Regions from separate parts of the Rhizobium sp. 9140 genome, predicted to be linked through region 2. Evidence: predicted binding sites of a transcription regulator. Region 2 holds the regulator's gene; the other holds the start of a gene.
The links. The regulator HrcA, encoded in region 2, represses chaperone genes, less so after heat shock. The targets are predictions, from matches to a motif close to GTTAGCACTCNCNNNNNGNGAGTGCTAAC.
Positions count from the first base shown of each region.

Region 1 (6,257 bases), 390 kb from region 2:
AGCTCGTCGCGCAGGTGGCCGAAGAAGGAGACGGAGGCGATTTCGCCGTAAAGGTCGCCGGAAAAGTCGAACAGGAATGTTTCGAGCAGGGCCTCGCCATCGCTGGTCACGGTCGGGCGGCGGCCGAAGCTGGCGACGGCATCGTGCAGGGAGCCGTCGGCGCGACGGAAGCGGACGGCGTAGATGCCGTTTTTCAGGCAGACGCCGGGGTCGAGGCGCATATTGGCCGTGGGATAGCCGAGCGTGCGGCCGAGCCGCTTGCCGCCGATAACCTCCGCCTCCACCGTATAGCGATAGCCGAGCAGGCCGGCCGCCTGCGCCACGTCGCCTTCCACGAGCAGACCGCGGACACGGCTGGACGAGATGACGTCGGCGTTTTCGTCGCGAAAGGCATCGACCAGCGTCACGCCGAAGCCGTTGTCCGTGCCGGCCTTCATCAGGAAGGCGGGGCCGCCTTCCCGGCCCTTGCCGAAATGGAAGTCGAACCCGGTGACGACATGGCCGGCCTTCAGCCAGTCCATCAGCACGTCACGGATGAAATCATGCGCCGACACCTGCGAGAAGCTGCGATCGAACGGATATTCGATGACGGCGGCAAAGCCCATGCCTTCGAGGATGCGGGCTTTCAGCGGCGCTGGCGTCAGGCGGAAGACGGGCTCGTCGGGCCGGAAGACGGCGCGGGGGTGCGGCTCGAAGGTCAGCACGAGCGCGGGGACGCCGAGCGCACGGGCCTCGGCCAGCGCCCGATCGAGCACCGACTGGTGACCGCGATGCACGCCATCGAAATTGCCGATGGCGATGACGCCGCCGTGGAGGGCAGCCGGCAAGGGATTTTTCGTCTCGTTGCGGTGAAAGACTGTCATGTCACGCGAGCCGGGGCATCCACCATTTCGGCGTTGCGCCCTCCTTCTTGAGGAAGGCGGCGAGTTTCGCCTCATCGGTTTTTTCGCCGGTCATGTATTCGGCTCCATGAATACCCGCGCTGATGTAGAGAACGTCGATGCCGCTGTACTGCGCGCCGCGAACGTCGGTCGGCATGCCATCGCCGATGGCGATGACGCGGGCACCTTCCAGCGTGCCGCGGACACCTTTGGCTTCGGCGAGCGCCGCACGATAGATCGGCTTGTGCGGCTTGCCGGCAATGCGGGCCTCGCCGCCCAGCTCCTCATAGAGCTTGGCGATGGCGCCGGCGCAGGGGATCAGCCGGTCGCCCCGCTCGACCACGAGATCCGGGTTGGCGCAGATGAAGGGCAGCTTGCGCTTGGCCAGAACCGAGAGCGTGGCGCGATAATCGTCCGGCGTCTCGGTCTCGTCATCGAAGAACCCGGCGCAGACGACGATCTCGGCATCTTCGGAGGCGACGATATCGACGCCCAGGCCAGCCAGCAGCGGGAAATCGCGATCGGAGCCGATGAAGTAGATTTTCTTCGGGCCGGCGGCGATCAGCGCACGGGTGACATCGCCCGAGGTGACGATGCGGTCGTAGGCGGTATCGGGCACGCCGAGCCCGCGGATCTGGACGATAACGCCGGGATGCGGGCGGGGCGAATTGGTGACGAGAACGACGGTGAGGCCGCGGCTGCGCGCGTCCGTCAGCGCTTCGCAGGCCGAGCGAAAGGCCGCAACGCCATTGTGAAGGACGCCCCAGACGTCACATAGCACCACGTCATAGCGGCTCGCGATGTCACGAAAGCTGTTGATGCGAACGGCCATGCAGGCTTCCCGTTGAGACTTCTCCCGGCTGACATCGCAAGGACGTCGCCAAAAGACAAGCCTAAACGCGGCAATCGCATCGCTTATCCGCCGCATTCCTCTGTAAATTGCGCGCCCCGGCGTCTCAAACCAGCGAGAGCAGGAGCCCGCCAGCGGCGCAGACGCCGAGCGTGCCGACCACGCCAAGCCGCGCGACGAAGAGCAGACTGCCCGCCAGCAGCGCGAGAAGCGCTGCCGCGACATTGAAACTCGCCAGTTCGGGAACGGACAGGACCAACGGCCCGAACCGGCTCTGCTGCACCTTCGCAAACAGCACGTGCAGGGCGAACCAGACGGCGAGGTTGAGGATGACGCCGACCACGGCGGCCGAGATCGCGCTCATGGCCGCCACCGCCAACCGGTTGCCCCGCAGCCGCTCGACCGAGGGCGCACCGAGGAAGATGAGGGCGAAGCACGGCACGAAGGTGACCCAGGTGGCGACGAGGCCGCCGATGAGGCCTGCGACGACGGGATCGAGCCCGGCAGGCGGCAGGCTGAACGCCGCCATGAAGGCGACGAAGGTCAGCACCAGAACCAGCGGCCCGGGCGTGGTTTCCGCCAGCGCCAGCCCGTCCAGCATTTCGCCGGGCCGCAGCCAGTGATGGGTTTCCACCGCCTGCTGGGCGACATAGGCAAGCACGGCATAGGCCCCGCCGAAGGTGACGACCGCCATCTTGGAAAAGAAGATGTGGAGTGCGACGAAGACGTTTCCGGCGCCCCAAAGGGCGACGACCAGGCCGAGCGGCGCGACCCAGAGGCATGACCAGAGGACGATGAGCGCCAGCGTCTGCGACCAGGTTCTCGACCTGTCCTTTGCGCCTGCCACCCATCCGGCTTCCGCCTTCCGCCTGGCTGTGAGCAGGCCGAACAGGCCGGCGGCAAGGATGACCAGCGGAAAGGACACGGAGAAGAAGAACAGGGCCGCGAAGGCCAGCGCGGCGATGGCGCGCGACGAGACCGTCTTCAGCGCGCGCCGGGCGAGACGCAGGAGCGCTTCGACCACGATGGCCAGCACCGCAGCCTTCAGGCCGAAGAACACCGCCGAGAGCATGCCCGTCTGGTGGTAAAGCGCGTACAGCGTGGAGAGGCCCAGGAGGATGCAGAGGCCAGGCAACACGAAGAGAATGCCGGCCACGAGCCCGCCGCGCGCGCCGTGCAGCAGCCAGCCGATATAGATGGCGAGCTGCTGCGCTTCCGGACCCGGCAGCAGCATGCAGTAGTTCAGCGCGTGCAGGAATCGATCCTCCTGCACCCAACGCCGCGTTTCCACCACCTCGCGGTGCATCAGCGCGATCTGCCCGGCCGGCCCGCCGAAGCCGAGAAGACCGATGCGGACCCAGACGCGCGTGGCTTGTGCGAAAGACGGCTTGGGGCCGCGACCCGCCTCTGTGGAAACATCGCGTAGATGGCCGGAAACGGCGCCTGTCTCATTCGTGCCGTGTTGATCGTTCATCGTCCCCCCGCGCCTTATCCCGTCCGATTCGTTCTGACAACGATCGATCGACCCCTTGCGACGCGCGTCTCACCCGTGTCGCAGACCGTCTCTACGATGGTCATGTGACAGACAGCGGACAGAAATGCTGCTCGACATAAATGATGGACGCCAATCTTGACTCCGACAGAAACCGTGCTTATCTCAGCCTTGCTAGCACTCGACCTACCGGAGTGCTAACAGACCGATGGATCCTATGAGATCCCAGCGTCATTTGATCGAGGGAAAAGACAATGACAAGCACTACCTTCCGCCCCCTGCACGACCGCGTCGTCGTACGTCGCGTCGAGTCCGAAGCCAAGACCAAGGGCGGCATCATCATTCCCGACACCGCCAAGGAAAAGCCGCAGGAAGGCGAAATCGTCGCCGTCGGTTCCGGCGCGCGTGACGACAGCGGCAAGATCGTTCCTTTGGACGTCAAGGCCGGCGACCGCATCCTGTTCGGCAAGTGGTCGGGCACCGAAGTCAAGCTCAACGGCGAAGACCTGTTGATCATGAAGGAATCCGACATCATGGGCGTTATCGCCTGATATCGGCTCTGCCTCATTGCATGATATCGGCTCTGCCTCCGGCAGGTCCTTTGCACAATCCGACGACACTTAAAATTTGGGCTTATGCCCGGGAGTTTTCAAAATGGCAGCTAAAGAAGTAAAATTCGGCCGCACCGCGCGCGAAAAGATGCTGCGCGGCGTCGATGTCCTCGCTGATGCCGTCAAGGTCACGCTGGGTCCCAAGGGCCGCAACGTGGTCATCGACAAGTCCTTCGGCGCACCGCGCATCACCAAGGACGGCGTTTCCGTCGCCAAGGAAATCGAACTGGAAGACAAGTTCGAGAACATGGGCGCACAGCTCGTTCGCGAAGTCGCTTCCAAGACCAACGACATCGCCGGTGACGGCACCACGACCGCAACCGTTCTTGCCCAGGCCATTGTTCGCGAAGGCAACAAGGCCGTTGCAGCCGGCATGAACCCGATGGACCTGAAGCGCGGCATCGACCTCGCCGTTCTCGCCGTCGTCAAGGATCTGCAGGCCAAGGCAAAGCCGATCTCCACATCGGAAGAAGTCGCTCAGGTCGGCACGATCTCGGCAAACGGCGACAAGCAGGTTGGCGCTGATATCGCTGAAGCCATGCAGAAGGTCGGCAACGAGGGTGTCATCACCGTCGAGGAAGCCAAGACCGCCGAAACCGAACTCGAAGTCGTCGAAGGCATGCAGTTCGACCGCGGCTACCTCAGCCCCTACTTCGTGACCAACCCGGAAAAGATGCTGGCCGAGCTCGAGGACGTCTACGTTCTCCTGCACGAAAAGAAGCTCTCGAACCTGCAGGCTATGCTTCCGGTTCTCGAAGCTGTCGTCCAGACCGGCAAGCCGCTCCTGATCATCGCTGAAGACGTCGAAGGCGAAGCTCTTGCAACGCTCGTCGTCAACAAGCTGCGTGGCGGCCTCAAGATCGCTGCCGTCAAGGCTCCGGGCTTCGGCGACCGCCGCAAGGCCATGCTGGAAGACATCGCCGTTCTGACGGGTGGTACTGTCATCTCCGAAGACATCGGCATCAAGCTTGAGAACGTCACGCTCGAAATGCTCGGCCGTACCAAGAAGGTCTCGATCTCCAAGGAGAACACGACCATCGTTGACGGTGCCGGCGCCAAGAACGAGATTGAAGGCCGCGTTGCCCAGATCAAGGCGCAGATCGAAGAAACCTCTTCGGACTACGACCGCGAAAAGCTTCAGGAACGTCTGGCCAAGCTCGCTGGTGGCGTTGCCGTCATCCGCGTCGGCGGCTCGACGGAAATCGAAGTCAAGGAACGCAAGGACCGCATCGACGACGCGCTGAACGCAACGCGTGCAGCCGTTCAGGAAGGCATCGTTCCCGGCGGCGGCGTTGCTCTGCTGCGTTGCTCGGCCGTTCTCGACGTCAAGGGCGAGAATGCCGACCAGGACGCCGGCGTCGCTATCGTTCGCAAGGCTCTCCAGTCGCTCGTTCGCCAGATCGCCGACAATGCCGGTGACGAAGCTTCGATCGTCGTTGGCAAGATCCTCGACAAGAACGACGACAACTACGGCTACAACGCGCAGACGAGCGAATATGGCGACATGATCGCCATGGGCATCGTCGACCCGGTCAAGGTCGTTCGCACCGCTCTGCAGAACGCAGCGTCGGTCGCCTCGCTCCTGATCACCACCGAAGCCATGATCGCCGAACTTCCCAAGAAGGACGCCCCGATGGGCGGCGGCATGCCCGACATGGGCGGCATGGGCGGCATGATGTAATCCATCCGATAAGGATTGGATGGAATGGAGGGCGGTCCGAAAGGGCCGCCCTTTTCTAGTCTAGTGGCCAAGGCTGAAGCTGTTTGGAACTGTGAGGTCGAAGAAAGTCTGCTAGGATCTATCGATCGGATAAACGTTCCAACCATCGGCGCAGTTCATGGTGCACCTCTTCGGAAACAACATAGAATTGCGCCCTGCGATCAGGAGGGATGCCAAGGCTCGCCTCGCTTTGGGAAATGACCCCGATATCATGAGAATGTTCGGCGTGAGCCACATTGATGTGAGGTCTTTTCTAAAAAATGATGCCGATCTGTGGCTGCATGATATCGCTAGGCATCAGCATGCGTGGGTCATCGAGATTGAGCATCGCTTCGTCGGTGAAATCAGATTGGACAATTTCAATCTTGCAGACCGCCACGCCTCAATGGCAATCGGAATTTTCGATCGGGACATGTTGGGGAAAGGCTTGGGAAGCAAAGCCATTCGGCTCGTGCTGATGCATGCCTTCACGGATTTGCATTTACATCGGATAGGAATCCGAGTTCTTGAATTCAATACACGGGCAGTCAGAGCTTATGAAAAGTGCGGGTTCGTGATTGAAGGGCGGGAACGCGAGACCGCCTTCGTCGATGGGCGCTGGCATGACGATATTATTATGGGACTTTTGGCGAGAGAGTTTAACGGTCAGCACACTTAGTCGATGCCAGACAGAAATGAAGTACACTCCTGCATAGCTCGCCGA
Region 1 is NZ_FJUR01000001.1:1,486,135-1,492,391, reverse strand. It holds gene GA0004734_RS06935 (bifunctional riboflavin kinase/FAD synthetase) at 1-863, opposite strand, end outside; gene GA0004734_RS06930 (TIGR01459 family HAD-type hydrolase) at 865-1,713, opposite strand; gene chrA (chromate efflux transporter) at 1,838-3,205, opposite strand; gene groES (co-chaperone GroES) at 3,478-3,774, shown strand; gene groL (chaperonin GroEL) at 3,878-5,515, shown strand; gene GA0004734_RS06910 (GNAT family N-acetyltransferase) at 5,673-6,212, shown strand.
Region 1: a site for HrcA is predicted at 3,397-3,425, ahead of groES (co-chaperone GroES). Genes of this name have one in related genera too.

Region 2 (11,104 bases):
ATACCGGAACAGCCGGTTTCCGAATCCGGCACAATCTCCGTGCCCTATGCCGGCACCGTGCAGGCTGCCAACCGCACGCCGCAGCAGGTCAAGGCCGCCATCGAGAATGCGCTCACGCGCATCGCTATCCAACCGCAGGTTCTCGTCAGCGTCGTCAAGAACGTTTCCAACACGGTCACCGTCACCGGCGAAGTCGCCAGCAGTGGCCGCATCGCCCTTTCGCCCCGTGGCGAGAAGTTGCTTGATGTCATTGCGATGGCAGGCGGACCGCGCATCGAATCGCATCAGCTCTCCGTCCAGATTACGCGCGGCCGACGCACGGAAACCGTTCCCATGGAGCGGCTGATCTCGGATCCGAGCGAGAACATCTACGTCCAGTCGGATGACGTCATCGCGCTCATTCGCCAGCCGCGGAGCTTCACCGTGTTCGGTGCCGCAACGGCCAATGCCTCCATCCAGTTCGACGAATCGCAGCTTTTCCTCAACCAGGCACTTGCCAAGGTTGGCGGTCTGAACGACGAGCGGGCCAATGCGCGCGGCGTCTTCATCTACCGCACAGAGCCGACCTCGCTCGTGCAGCGCATGGTACCGGGCAAGGTCGTATCATCCGGTGCGACAACGAATGTTATCTATCAGATCGACCTGAAGGATCCGAACGGCTTCTTCCTCCTTAAGGGCTTCAGCCTGCGGAACCGGGATCTGATCTATATCGCCAACTCGTCGCTCGCCGAGGTGCGCAAGTTCGCAACCCTGGTCAGTTCGACCGCAGCGCCGGTCGCGCAGGCGGCCTCTGTCGGCAGTACGCTGAACAACTTCAAGTAGCGAAAAAGAGAAGGCATTGTTGCGCCGCAATAATGCCTTCATCTCCGGGCAAAAGCTGTCTCAGGACAGGATCGCCGCGCTTTATCGCGGTGATCTTCCGAATGGCCGTAAGTCATGGTATACATGCTGCGAAACAGGCCGAAGACCCCTTCAGGAGTGCCAATGAGCGACGCGTCCAAGACCGCGAGAGCCGACAAGCTGAAATCACGGCAGGAGGATGGCGCACTTGTTCTGAGGCTGGATGAGGTTCGACCGAACCGTCAGATGGCGGCGGTGCCGAAGCGCATGCCGGATCTGCCGGAAAAGCCGACAAAACCGGTTCGGAAGACGACGGTTACCTATAAATCCGAAAAGATGACCGGCTTCGTCACGAAGGCGAAGGGTGGTTTTTCGGGCGCAAAGCTTGCTTTCTTCCTGATGGTCGTTGTTCCTACTATTATCGGCGGCGTTTACTACGCTGCAATAGCGTCGCCGCGCTACGTCTCGGAGTTTCGCTTCTCGGTTCGTCCAGGCGAAGGAGGCGGTGGCTCAAGTGCTGGGGAACTCGCATTGACGATGTCGAACAGCTACATCGTTTCCGACTACGCCATGAGTCGTGACGCAGTCGAGGCGTTGGAGAAAGAAGTTGGCCTGCGTGAAATGTACTCTCGTCCGGAAGCTGATTTCCTCTCGCGCTTGCAGCCCGATATCTCGTTGGAAGGTCTTGTTCGTTACTGGAACAAGCGTCTGTCAACAAGCTACGACTTGACGACGGGTATCAACACGGTCGAGGTGGCGGCGTTCAATCCACAGGACGCTTTCCGGATTTCGTCTGCACTGAAGGAGCTCTGCGAGAAGCTCGTCAACGATCTCTCGGAAAAAGCGCGCCAGAGTCAGCTTGCCTTTGCCAAGGCGGAGCTCGATCGTTCCGAACAGCGACTGACGGACGTTCGTAGCAAGGAAACGGAGTTGCGCACCGGGCAGAAGAGTATCGACGCGCGCAAGGAAGCTGACGGCAAGATCCAGCTGATCACGAAGCTTCACGGTAGCCTTGCCGACCTGCAGGCGCAGTACACGGCGCTTGGAAGCTATATGGATGCCAAATCGCCGCGCCTAACAGTGCTGAAGTCCCAGATAAACGCAACGCAGCAGGAACTTGATCGGCTGCAGTCGCAAGTTCGTTCCCCCAGCGACGACGCGGCAGGCACTGGCATGTTAGCCGACGCGCAGCTGATGACCCAGTACGATAAGATCCAGAGCGATCTGGATATCGCGACCAAGCTTTATACGTCTTCTTTAACAAATTACGAGAATGCTCGAATGCTGGCGAGCAACAATCAGATCTACCTGGCAACGTATGTCCAGCCGGGTGTCGCCCAAGTTGCTTCCTATCCTAAGGCCATCGTTGATACGTTCCTCGTTTTCCTCTCGGCTCTCGGCATGTGGGTTGTTCTTACCCTCGTGTACTACAGCATCAGAGACCACGCGTAGGTTTGAGCGGTTGGTCGGGAGTTGACGATGAATAGCGGTGTAATTGCAACTGGCGTCAGTCGTCAGATTCGGATTGTTAGCGCGTTGACGATCCGCGAGGTTCGCTTGCGCAACAGCAAGCACGCTTTCGGGCAGCTTTTCGATCTGCTCGAAGCGATTGTTTTCATCATCATTCACTGGGTGATTTTCACGTTTATGCACAGGCATCTCCTTATTGGAGACAGCTTGCTGCTTTTCATCAGCACGGGCATTCTGCCTGTGCTGTTCTTCCGAACAATTAGTATCAAGACGGCGTCTGCCTTGGAAGCTGCGAAGTCAGTTACAAATATTCCCTACGTCGAAGCGATCGATTATTCCATTGCGCGCGGTTTTGTCGAATTTCTGTCCTTCACCATGCTGTTTGGATTGGGATTTGTCATGATCTCCGCCCTAGGCCTATCACGTTATGCTATCCCTTATGACTTCACGCCAGTGGTGATTTGTCTCGCCATGCTGGCTGTGTTTTCCTTCGGTATAGGCCTTATCAACTCATTCATAACGTTCCTCTTCCCTCTGTGGAAGTTTTTCTGGGGCTTTTTCTCGCGTGTGCAAATTTTTCTAAGTGCAGTCTTCTTTATTCCTGAGTACATGCCTCCGGAGTTGCGAAATATTGTAGCTTGGAACCCGATGATGCATTTTGTTTCTCTCTTCCGCACGGCATTCTATCCGACATATCCAACACATCTGTTGTCGCTGTCCTATATTGGGACATGGACCGCTTTTCTGCTTGTCATGGGATTGGCGTTTGAGCGCGCCTTGCGAAACCATCGCGCCGATCATTGATCGTCAAACACTTTCAGAATAGTGATGACATCCGCGGCGTTTGAACCTTGTTTCGACGAGAAAGTTGCTCAACATGATTTCAGCCTTCACCCAGCCGATCGACGCCCGGAAACTCGAGAAACTGGCCGAGGTGGCCGTCAAGATCGGCCTTGGTCTTGAACGAGGCCAGGATCTTGTGATCACGGCGCCCATCGCGGCTCTGCCGATGGTTCGGTTGATCACCAAGCACGCCTATCGCGCCGGTGCTGGTCTCGTCACGACGTTCTATGCCGATGAAGAGAGCACGCTGGCGCGCTACGAACATGCGCCGGACGAGAGTTTCGACCGCGCCAGCGACTGGCTCTATGAGGGCATGGCAAAGGCCTATGCCGGCAACGCGGCGCGCTTGGCGATTTCCGGCGACAATCCCATGATGCTGGCGACGCAAGACCCGTCGAAGGTCGCGCGGGCGAACAAGGCCATGTCCATCGCTTACAAGCCGGCGCTGGAGAAGATTTCGAACTTCGATATCAACTGGAACATTGTCTCCTATCCCAATCCGTCATGGGCACGGCAGATGTTTCCTGACGATCCCGAAAACTTGGCTGTGGAGAAACTGGCCAACGCCATCTTCGCGGCATCGCGTGTCGATGTCGAGGATCCGGTCGCTGCGTGGAAGGAGCACAACGCCAACCTGCGCAAGCGTTCGACCTGGCTGAATGGCGAACGTTTCTCGGCGCTTCATTTCACCGGTCCGGGAACGGATCTGACGGTTGGCCTCGCAGACGGGCACGAGTGGCACGGCGGCGCGTCCACCGCCAAGAATGGCATCACCTGCAATCCCAATATCCCCACCGAAGAGGTCTTCACTACGCCGCATGCATTGCGCGTCGAAGGCCACGTCTCCAGCACGAAGCCGCTATCGCATCAAGGGACGTTGATCGACGACATCCAGGTTCGTTTCGAGGGCGGCCGGATCGTCGAGGCCAAGGCCTCGAAGGGCGAATCGGTTTTGAACAAGGTTCTGGATACGGATGAAGGCGCGAGGCGTCTGGGTGAGGTTGCCCTCGTGCCGCATTCCTCGCCGATTTCCGCCAGCGGCGTCCTGTTCTACAACACGCTTTTCGACGAGAACGCGTCGTGCCACATCGCGCTCGGCCAGTGCTACTCGAAATGCTTCCTCGACGGCGCGTCCCTCAGCCAGGAGCAGATCGCGGCGCAGGGCGGCAATTCCAGCCTCATCCACATCGACTGGATGATCGGTTCCGACAAGGTCGATATCGATGGTGTTCGGGAAGACGGAACGAAGGTGCCTGTAATGCGTGGCGGCGAGTGGGCCTGATCGTCTTGTGACCGGCCTCAACGGCCGGTCACAACATCACCGATCGTTCTCAGCAGGCGAGATCGGCGACCACGGCGTCGAGGATCAGCATGCCGGAGGGGGTGCAGCGCAGCCGGGAATTGCCGATCCTCTCGATGAAGCCGTGCTCGATCAGGAACCGTTCCTTCTCCGGATCCGGCGCCCGGCCGGAGAGCGCTTCCCAACGCACGAGGTCGATACCCTCCTTGAGGCGCAGGCCCATCAGCAGCAGTTCGTCGGATTGCTCGTCATAGCCCAGCACCTCCTGATCGATCATCCCGTGACCATTGGCCTCGACGAGGTCGAGCCATGTCTCGGGCTTTCGCTCAGTCGCCGTCGCCAGCTTCTCGCGGCCGATCGTCAGGCGGCCGTGGGCGCCGGGGCCGATGCCGGCATAGTCGCCATAGCGCCAATAGGTGAGGTTGTGGCGACTTTCGGCGCCGGGCACCGCATGGTTGGAAACCTCGTAGGCCGGCATGCCGATCGAAGCCGTGATGTCCTGCGTCGCCTCGTAAAGGAGCGCCGACTGGTCGCCATCGGGTACGACGAGCTTGCCCGCCTTGTGCAGGCCAAAAAAGGGCGTGCCTTCCTCGATGGTCAGCTGGTAAAGCGAGAGATGGTCGACCGCATAGGAGACGGCCTGCTTCAGCTCCGCCTCCCACTCCTCGACGGTCTGGTTCGGCCGGGCATAGATCAGGTCGAAGGACATGCGCGGGAAGATATCGCGCGCAAGGCCTATCGCCTTCAGCGCATCTTCCACATTGTGAAGTCGCCCGAGGAACTTGAGATCGCGATCGTTCAGCGCCTGGACGCCGAGGGAAACGCGGTTGACGCCGGCTGAACGATAGCCGCGAAACCGAGTCGCCTCGACGCTCGACGGGTTGGCCTCCAGCGTGATCTCGATGGCGTCAGGCACATGCCAGAAGCGGGCGATGCCGTTCATGATGGCGTCAACCGTCGCCGGGTCCATCAGCGAGGGGGTGCCGCCGCCGAGAAAGATGCTGGTCACGGTGCGCGGTCCCGACAGCCGCCGCGCTTCCTCCATCTCTTTTAGAAAAGCGGAGACGTAGCGTGCCTGATCGACACCCTGATGCCGCACATGGCTGTTGAAGTCGCAATAAGGGCACTTCGCCGCGCAGAACGGCCAATGCACGTAGACCCCGAAACCGGGGTCCGTCTTGTCGCCGATGAAGGAGAAATCAGCCATATCCGTCAGGCGCCGAGGCAGGTCTCGGCAAACACCTTGAAGGCGCGGGCGCGATGCGAGAGGGCGTTGGCATCGCCCGGCTTCCAGCCGTGCTTCTCGTCGGCGCTCATTTCGCCGAAGGTACGCTCATGGCCCTGCGGCTGGAAGATAGGGTCATAGCCGAAACCCTGGCTGCCGCGTGGGGGCCAGACAACGGTGCCCTCGACTTCGCCGCGGAAGAGTTCCACATTGCCATCCGGCCAAGCAAGGCAGAGCACGGAGACGAAGCGGGCAGAACGTGCTGCCGGCGTCTCCGCGCCGACGTTTTGCAGGGCCGTTTCCACCTTGTGCATGGCCATGGCAAAGTCGCGCGTCCCGTCGGCGGTTTCGGCCCAGTTGGCCGTGTAGACGCCGGGATCGCCACCGAGTGCGTCCACGACAAGCCCGGAATCGTCCGACAGGGCCGGCAGGCCCGAAGCCTGTGCGGAGGCCAGCGCCTTGATGGTCGCGTTTCCCTCGAACGTTGTCCCGGTCTCGTCGGGCTCGATGAAGTTGAGGTCGGCGGCGGATTTGGCGGAAAAGCCGAGCGGGCCGATCAGGTCGCGAATTTCGCGGATCTTGCCGGCATTGTGGCTGGCGACGATCAGGGTCTTGTCGTCAAGCGTTCGTGTCATCATGGGTCTCGGAAGGTCAACCGGAGGGCGTTGAGACGCCGCGGAAACATGGGTTCGGTAAATATGAGTCGTCCAATCCGGCGAAGCGACCGGTCGGCGCATGGCATGAAGAAGAACAGTTCAGTCGATGGACCAGAGGCCCGGTTCGGCGCATTCCAGGCTGTTGCCGGCCGGGTCGCGAAAATAAAAGGATCGCGCGCCCGTCGGCCAAGTAACGTCACTTTCGATCATCACGCCATCCGCCGCAAGTCTCTCCCGCAGGGATGTCAGATTGTCGCGCGATACGCGGAAGCAGGCATGGCCGGGACCGGTCGTCCCGTGAACGGGGACAGGCAGGGCAGAGCCTTCGGCGGGCTTCAGCGTCTCCGTCGGATTGAAGATCAGGAGAACGCCCTGTCCGCAGCGAAAGAACAGGTGGCGGCCATCGACGCGGGCGATGCGCTCCAGACCGAGCACATCGCCATAGAAGCGATCGGCCGCATCGAGATCGGCTGCGTAAAGTGCCGTTTCCAGAACACCTTCGAGAACCTGCGTCCTATCCGCCACCGCTTGGCCTCCGTCCTTTATGCGATCGTCCGCTTCTGCAAGGCGACCAGTTCCGAGATGCCGTTCTTGGCCAGCCCCATGAGGCTCGCGAATTCGGCTTCCGAGAACGGCTTGCCTTCGGCTGTGCCCTGGATTTCGACGATGCCGCCGGAGCCGGTCATGACGAAGTTCGCATCCGTCTCGGCGGCGCTGTCTTCGAGATAGTCCAGATCGATCACGGCCTGATCGGCGAAGATGCCGCAGGAGATCGCCGCGACATGATCCTTCAGCACGCGCTCGACCTTCGTCATGTTGCGCGCTTCCATCCACTTCAGGCAGTCGTGCAGCGCGATCCATGCGCCGGTGATGGACGCCGTGCGGGTGCCGCCATCGGCCTGGATCACGTCGCAGTCGAGCGAGATCTGGCGTTCGCCCAGCGCCTGCAGATCGACCACCGAGCGGAGCGAGCGGCCAATGAGGCGCTGGATTTCCTGCGTGCGGCCGCTCTGCTTGCCGGTTGCGGCCTCGCGCTTCATGCGGTCGCCGGTCGCGCGCGGCAGCATGCCGTATTCAGCGGTTACCCAGCCCTTGCCGCTGTTGCGCAGCCATGGCGGCGTCTTTTCTTCAAGACTCGCGGTGCACAGCACATGCGTATCGCCAAACTTGACCAGGCAGGAGCCCTCGGCATGCTTGGAAACATTGCGCTCGAAGGTGACCTTGCGCATCTGATCTGTTTTTCTTCCGGACGGCCGCATCGGGGACTCCTTGGGTCTAAGTTGCGTGCCTTCTAGCCTATGTTGCCGCCCAAAGGAAATGCGGGGCGTAAAATAGGGCTGTCAAAGTCGTGCGGCGGCAGCCGAATGCCAATTTTCCCTTTGTCGATCCGACGGCCTCTCCCTATATTTCAGCCATGGCACAAAAGGAACGATCCACCGAAACGGCGGCGCTGACATCGGCAATGCGCGACAGGCTCTCGGCCCTCGACGAGCGCTCCGGCGAGGTCTTCCGCCGCATCGTCGAAAGCTATCTCGACAGCGGTGAGCCGCTGGGCTCCCGCAGCCTGTCGCGGCTTCTGCCGATGTCGCTGTCGCCGGCCTCGGTGCGCAACGTCATGAGCGATCTGGAGGATCTCGGCCTCATCTATTCGCCGCATGTCAGCGCCGGACGCCTGCCGACGCAGATCGGGCTGCGGTTCTTCGTGGACGCCTTCATGCAGGTCGGCAATCTCTCGGCCGAGGACCGCGCTTCGATCGACCGGCAGGTGCGGCGGAGCGACCGGGATCAGCCCGTAGAGCAATTGTTCAACGAGGCGAGCCAGGTCCTGTCCGGCATGTCGCGCGGTGCCGGCCTCGTCATCACGGCGAAGAACGATCCCGTGCTCAAGCATGTCGAATTCATGCGTCTTGCGCCCACCAAGGCCCTGGCGGTGCTGGTCGGCGAACACGATCAGGTGGAAAACCGTATCATCGAGCTTCCCGCCGGCGTCACGAGTTCGCAGCTGACGGAGGCTGCGAATTTCCTGAATGCGCATCTCGCCGGCCAGACCCTCGCCGAAGTGCGCGGACAGTTGCAGAAGGTCAAGGAAACGGTCCGCACCGAACTCGACGTGCTGTCGCAGGATCTGGTCGAGCGTGGCCTTGCCAGTTGGTCCGGCAGCGATGCCGACGACAAGAGCCCGACCCAGTTGATCGTGCGCGGCCGTGCCAATTTGCTCGAAGGCCTTGCCGGTGCGGAGGATATCGACCGGCTGCGCATGCTGTTCGATGACCTCGAGAAGAAGGACAGCATGATCGAGCTTCTCAGCCTTGCGGAGACGGGGCCGGGCGTGCGGATTTTTATCGGATCGGAAAACAAGCTGTTCTCGCTGTCCGGCTCGTCCCTGATCGTCGCGCCCTATAAGGATGGGGACGACCGGATCATCGGTGCTGTCGGCGTCATCGGCCCGACACGGCTGAATTACGCGCGGATCGTGCCGATGGTGGACTATACGGCACAGCTGATGTCGCGCCTTTCACGATAGCCGACCCCGGCGATGCCGGGGGCGGCAGGCGATCGGGTGCAACGACCCTTGATTTTTGGCGCCCGAACCTCGATATCGGCATCAAATTCCCGAAACGATCCTGAATGCGGAGACGTCATGACCGACGAAACAAACAAACACGGTGCCGAAGCCAGCAAACCGGCGGAAGACATCGTCACGCCGGCCGAGGCAGATGTGCAAGACATGTTTGAGGATGCCGATGAGGCGGCTCAGGCCCAATCCGAAGAGCTGGAGGCCGCGCGCGCCGAAGCGGCTGATTTCCGTGACCGCTACATGCGGCTGGCGGCCGACATGGACAATCTGCGCCGTCGCACGGAGCGCGAAGTCAAGGATGCCAAGTCCTACTCTGTCGCAGGCTTTGCCCGCGACATGTTGGCCGTGTCCGACAATCTCCGTCGTGCGCTGGATGCCATTCCTGCCGACGTGCGGGCCGGTGCCGATGCGGGCCTCAGCACCTTGATCGAAGGTGTCGAGCTGACCGAGCGGTCCATGCTCTCGACACTCGAGCGTCACGGGGTTCGCAAGCTCGAGCCGGAAGGCCAGAAGTTCGATCCGAACTTCCATCAGGCGATGTTCGAGATCCCCAACCCCGACGTGCCGCACAACACGGTCGTTCAGGTCGTCCAGGCCGGCTTCACCATCGGCGAGCGCGTCCTGCGTCCTGCCATGGTCGGCGTTGCCAAGGGCGGCCCGAAGGTTGCCGTCGCCGAAGGCGAAGCGTCGGCCGGCTGATAGTGAACGAAGGCCGGGGAGGGTGAGCAACCTTCTCCGGCTTCCGATCTTTCGCGCGCTCCCTGCTCCGGCGCGGCCTACCCGAACAGCTGCCGCAGGTGGTCGTTGAGAAATACCCCGCCGGGATCGAGCGTCTCCCGCAAGGCCCGGAAGTGCCCGGCTCTGGGATAGAGCGCGGTCACGTCGTCCCCCGTCAGAAAATGCAGCTTTCCCCAGTGCGGTCGTGAACCGAACTGCCGCAGGATTGCATCGACATCCGACAGATACGCCCAGTAGTCCGTACCCGGCTCGCCGGAGACGGAGAGGGTGATCGAATCCTGTTCGAAGAACGGGCTGATCCAGCCGGGATCGCCAGCGGTGAAGCGGTACTCGATCGGGTAGATGCAGGTCGGGTGCTTGGCGAGCATCAACTCGCGCACCGCCCGGCAGGCCTCTTTGCCATGCCGTACGGGCACGGCATATTCCAGTTCGTGGAAATTCGGCACATATTCGATCGGATAGATCTCCGAGGAATAGGCGATCTTCTCGAATCCCCGTTCCATCGGTTCCGCATCCGTGATGTCGATGACCTTCATCTCGCAGACATCCGACAGGCTGTCAGTCGTGGAGACCGACGAGGTATCCGGCAGGCAGTAGCAGTGCCGGCTTTCGGGGACGGGACACCAGAAGAAGCCGAAGTGCCGGTGTCGGGCGGCAAGCTCGTCATGGCTCTCCATGCACTCATCGAAACTGCAGCGCCAGAGCGTCTCATGCAGGCGGTAGCTGTCCATTGCCTGCAATGTGATCTCCGAGATCACGCCCAGCATGCCGATGGAGACGCGCGCGGCGTTCAACAGATCCGGTTTGCTTTCGTCTGCAATCAGAATGCTGCCATCCGGCTGGACGATCCGCATGCCGACGATCTGCGAGGCCATGTTGCCGAGCGTTGCGCCCGTGCCATGCGTGCCGGTCGTAAGGGCGCCCGCCAGCGCCTGGCTGTCGATATCACCCTGGTTGATCAGCGAGAGGCCGTTCTCCTTCAGCACCTTGCCGAGCGCATTGATGGTGGTTCCCGCCGAGACCGAAACCCGTTTGCGCGCCCGGTCGATACCGGTCACGCCCTGCATGCCCGACAGCGTTAGGTGCAGGCCGCTGGTGAGCGCCACGGGCGTGAAGGAGTGACCCGAGCCGGCGCAGCGCACCGCCATCCCTTCGGCCGCCGCCGCCCGCACCATGTCCGACAGTTCCGCCTCGCTGCCGGGGGTGCCACGGGCTCGCACCACGCAGGCCTGGTTTCCGACCCAGTTCCGCCAGAGGCCACCGGTCTGTCTCGATATCGTCGTGTCCATGACGGGTCCTTTCAGACGGCGGTGAAGCCATTGTCGACGAACAGATGCGTGCCGTTGATGAAGCTCGCCTCGTCGCTGGCAAGAAACAAGGCGGCACGCGCCACCTCGATCGGCTCGCAGAGACGCCCCTGCTGCGCGGCGATGGCCGCATCCGAGACGTCGATG
Region 2 is NZ_FJUR01000001.1:1,092,208-1,103,311, forward strand. It holds gene GA0004734_RS05055 (polysaccharide biosynthesis/export family protein) at 1-822, shown strand, start outside; gene GA0004734_RS05060 (hypothetical protein) at 985-2,292, shown strand; gene GA0004734_RS05065 (ABC transporter permease) at 2,320-3,114, shown strand; gene GA0004734_RS05070 (aminopeptidase) at 3,188-4,435, shown strand; gene hemW (radical SAM family heme chaperone HemW) at 4,485-5,660, opposite strand; gene rdgB (RdgB/HAM1 family non-canonical purine NTP pyrophosphatase) at 5,666-6,313, opposite strand; gene GA0004734_RS05085 (VOC family protein) at 6,434-6,859, opposite strand; gene rph (ribonuclease PH) at 6,877-7,593, opposite strand; gene hrcA (heat-inducible transcriptional repressor HrcA) at 7,797-8,858, shown strand; gene grpE (nucleotide exchange factor GrpE) at 8,976-9,611, shown strand; gene GA0004734_RS05105 (D-arabinono-1,4-lactone oxidase) at 9,689-10,927, opposite strand; gene GA0004734_RS05110 (SDR family NAD(P)-dependent oxidoreductase) at 10,951-11,104, opposite strand, start outside.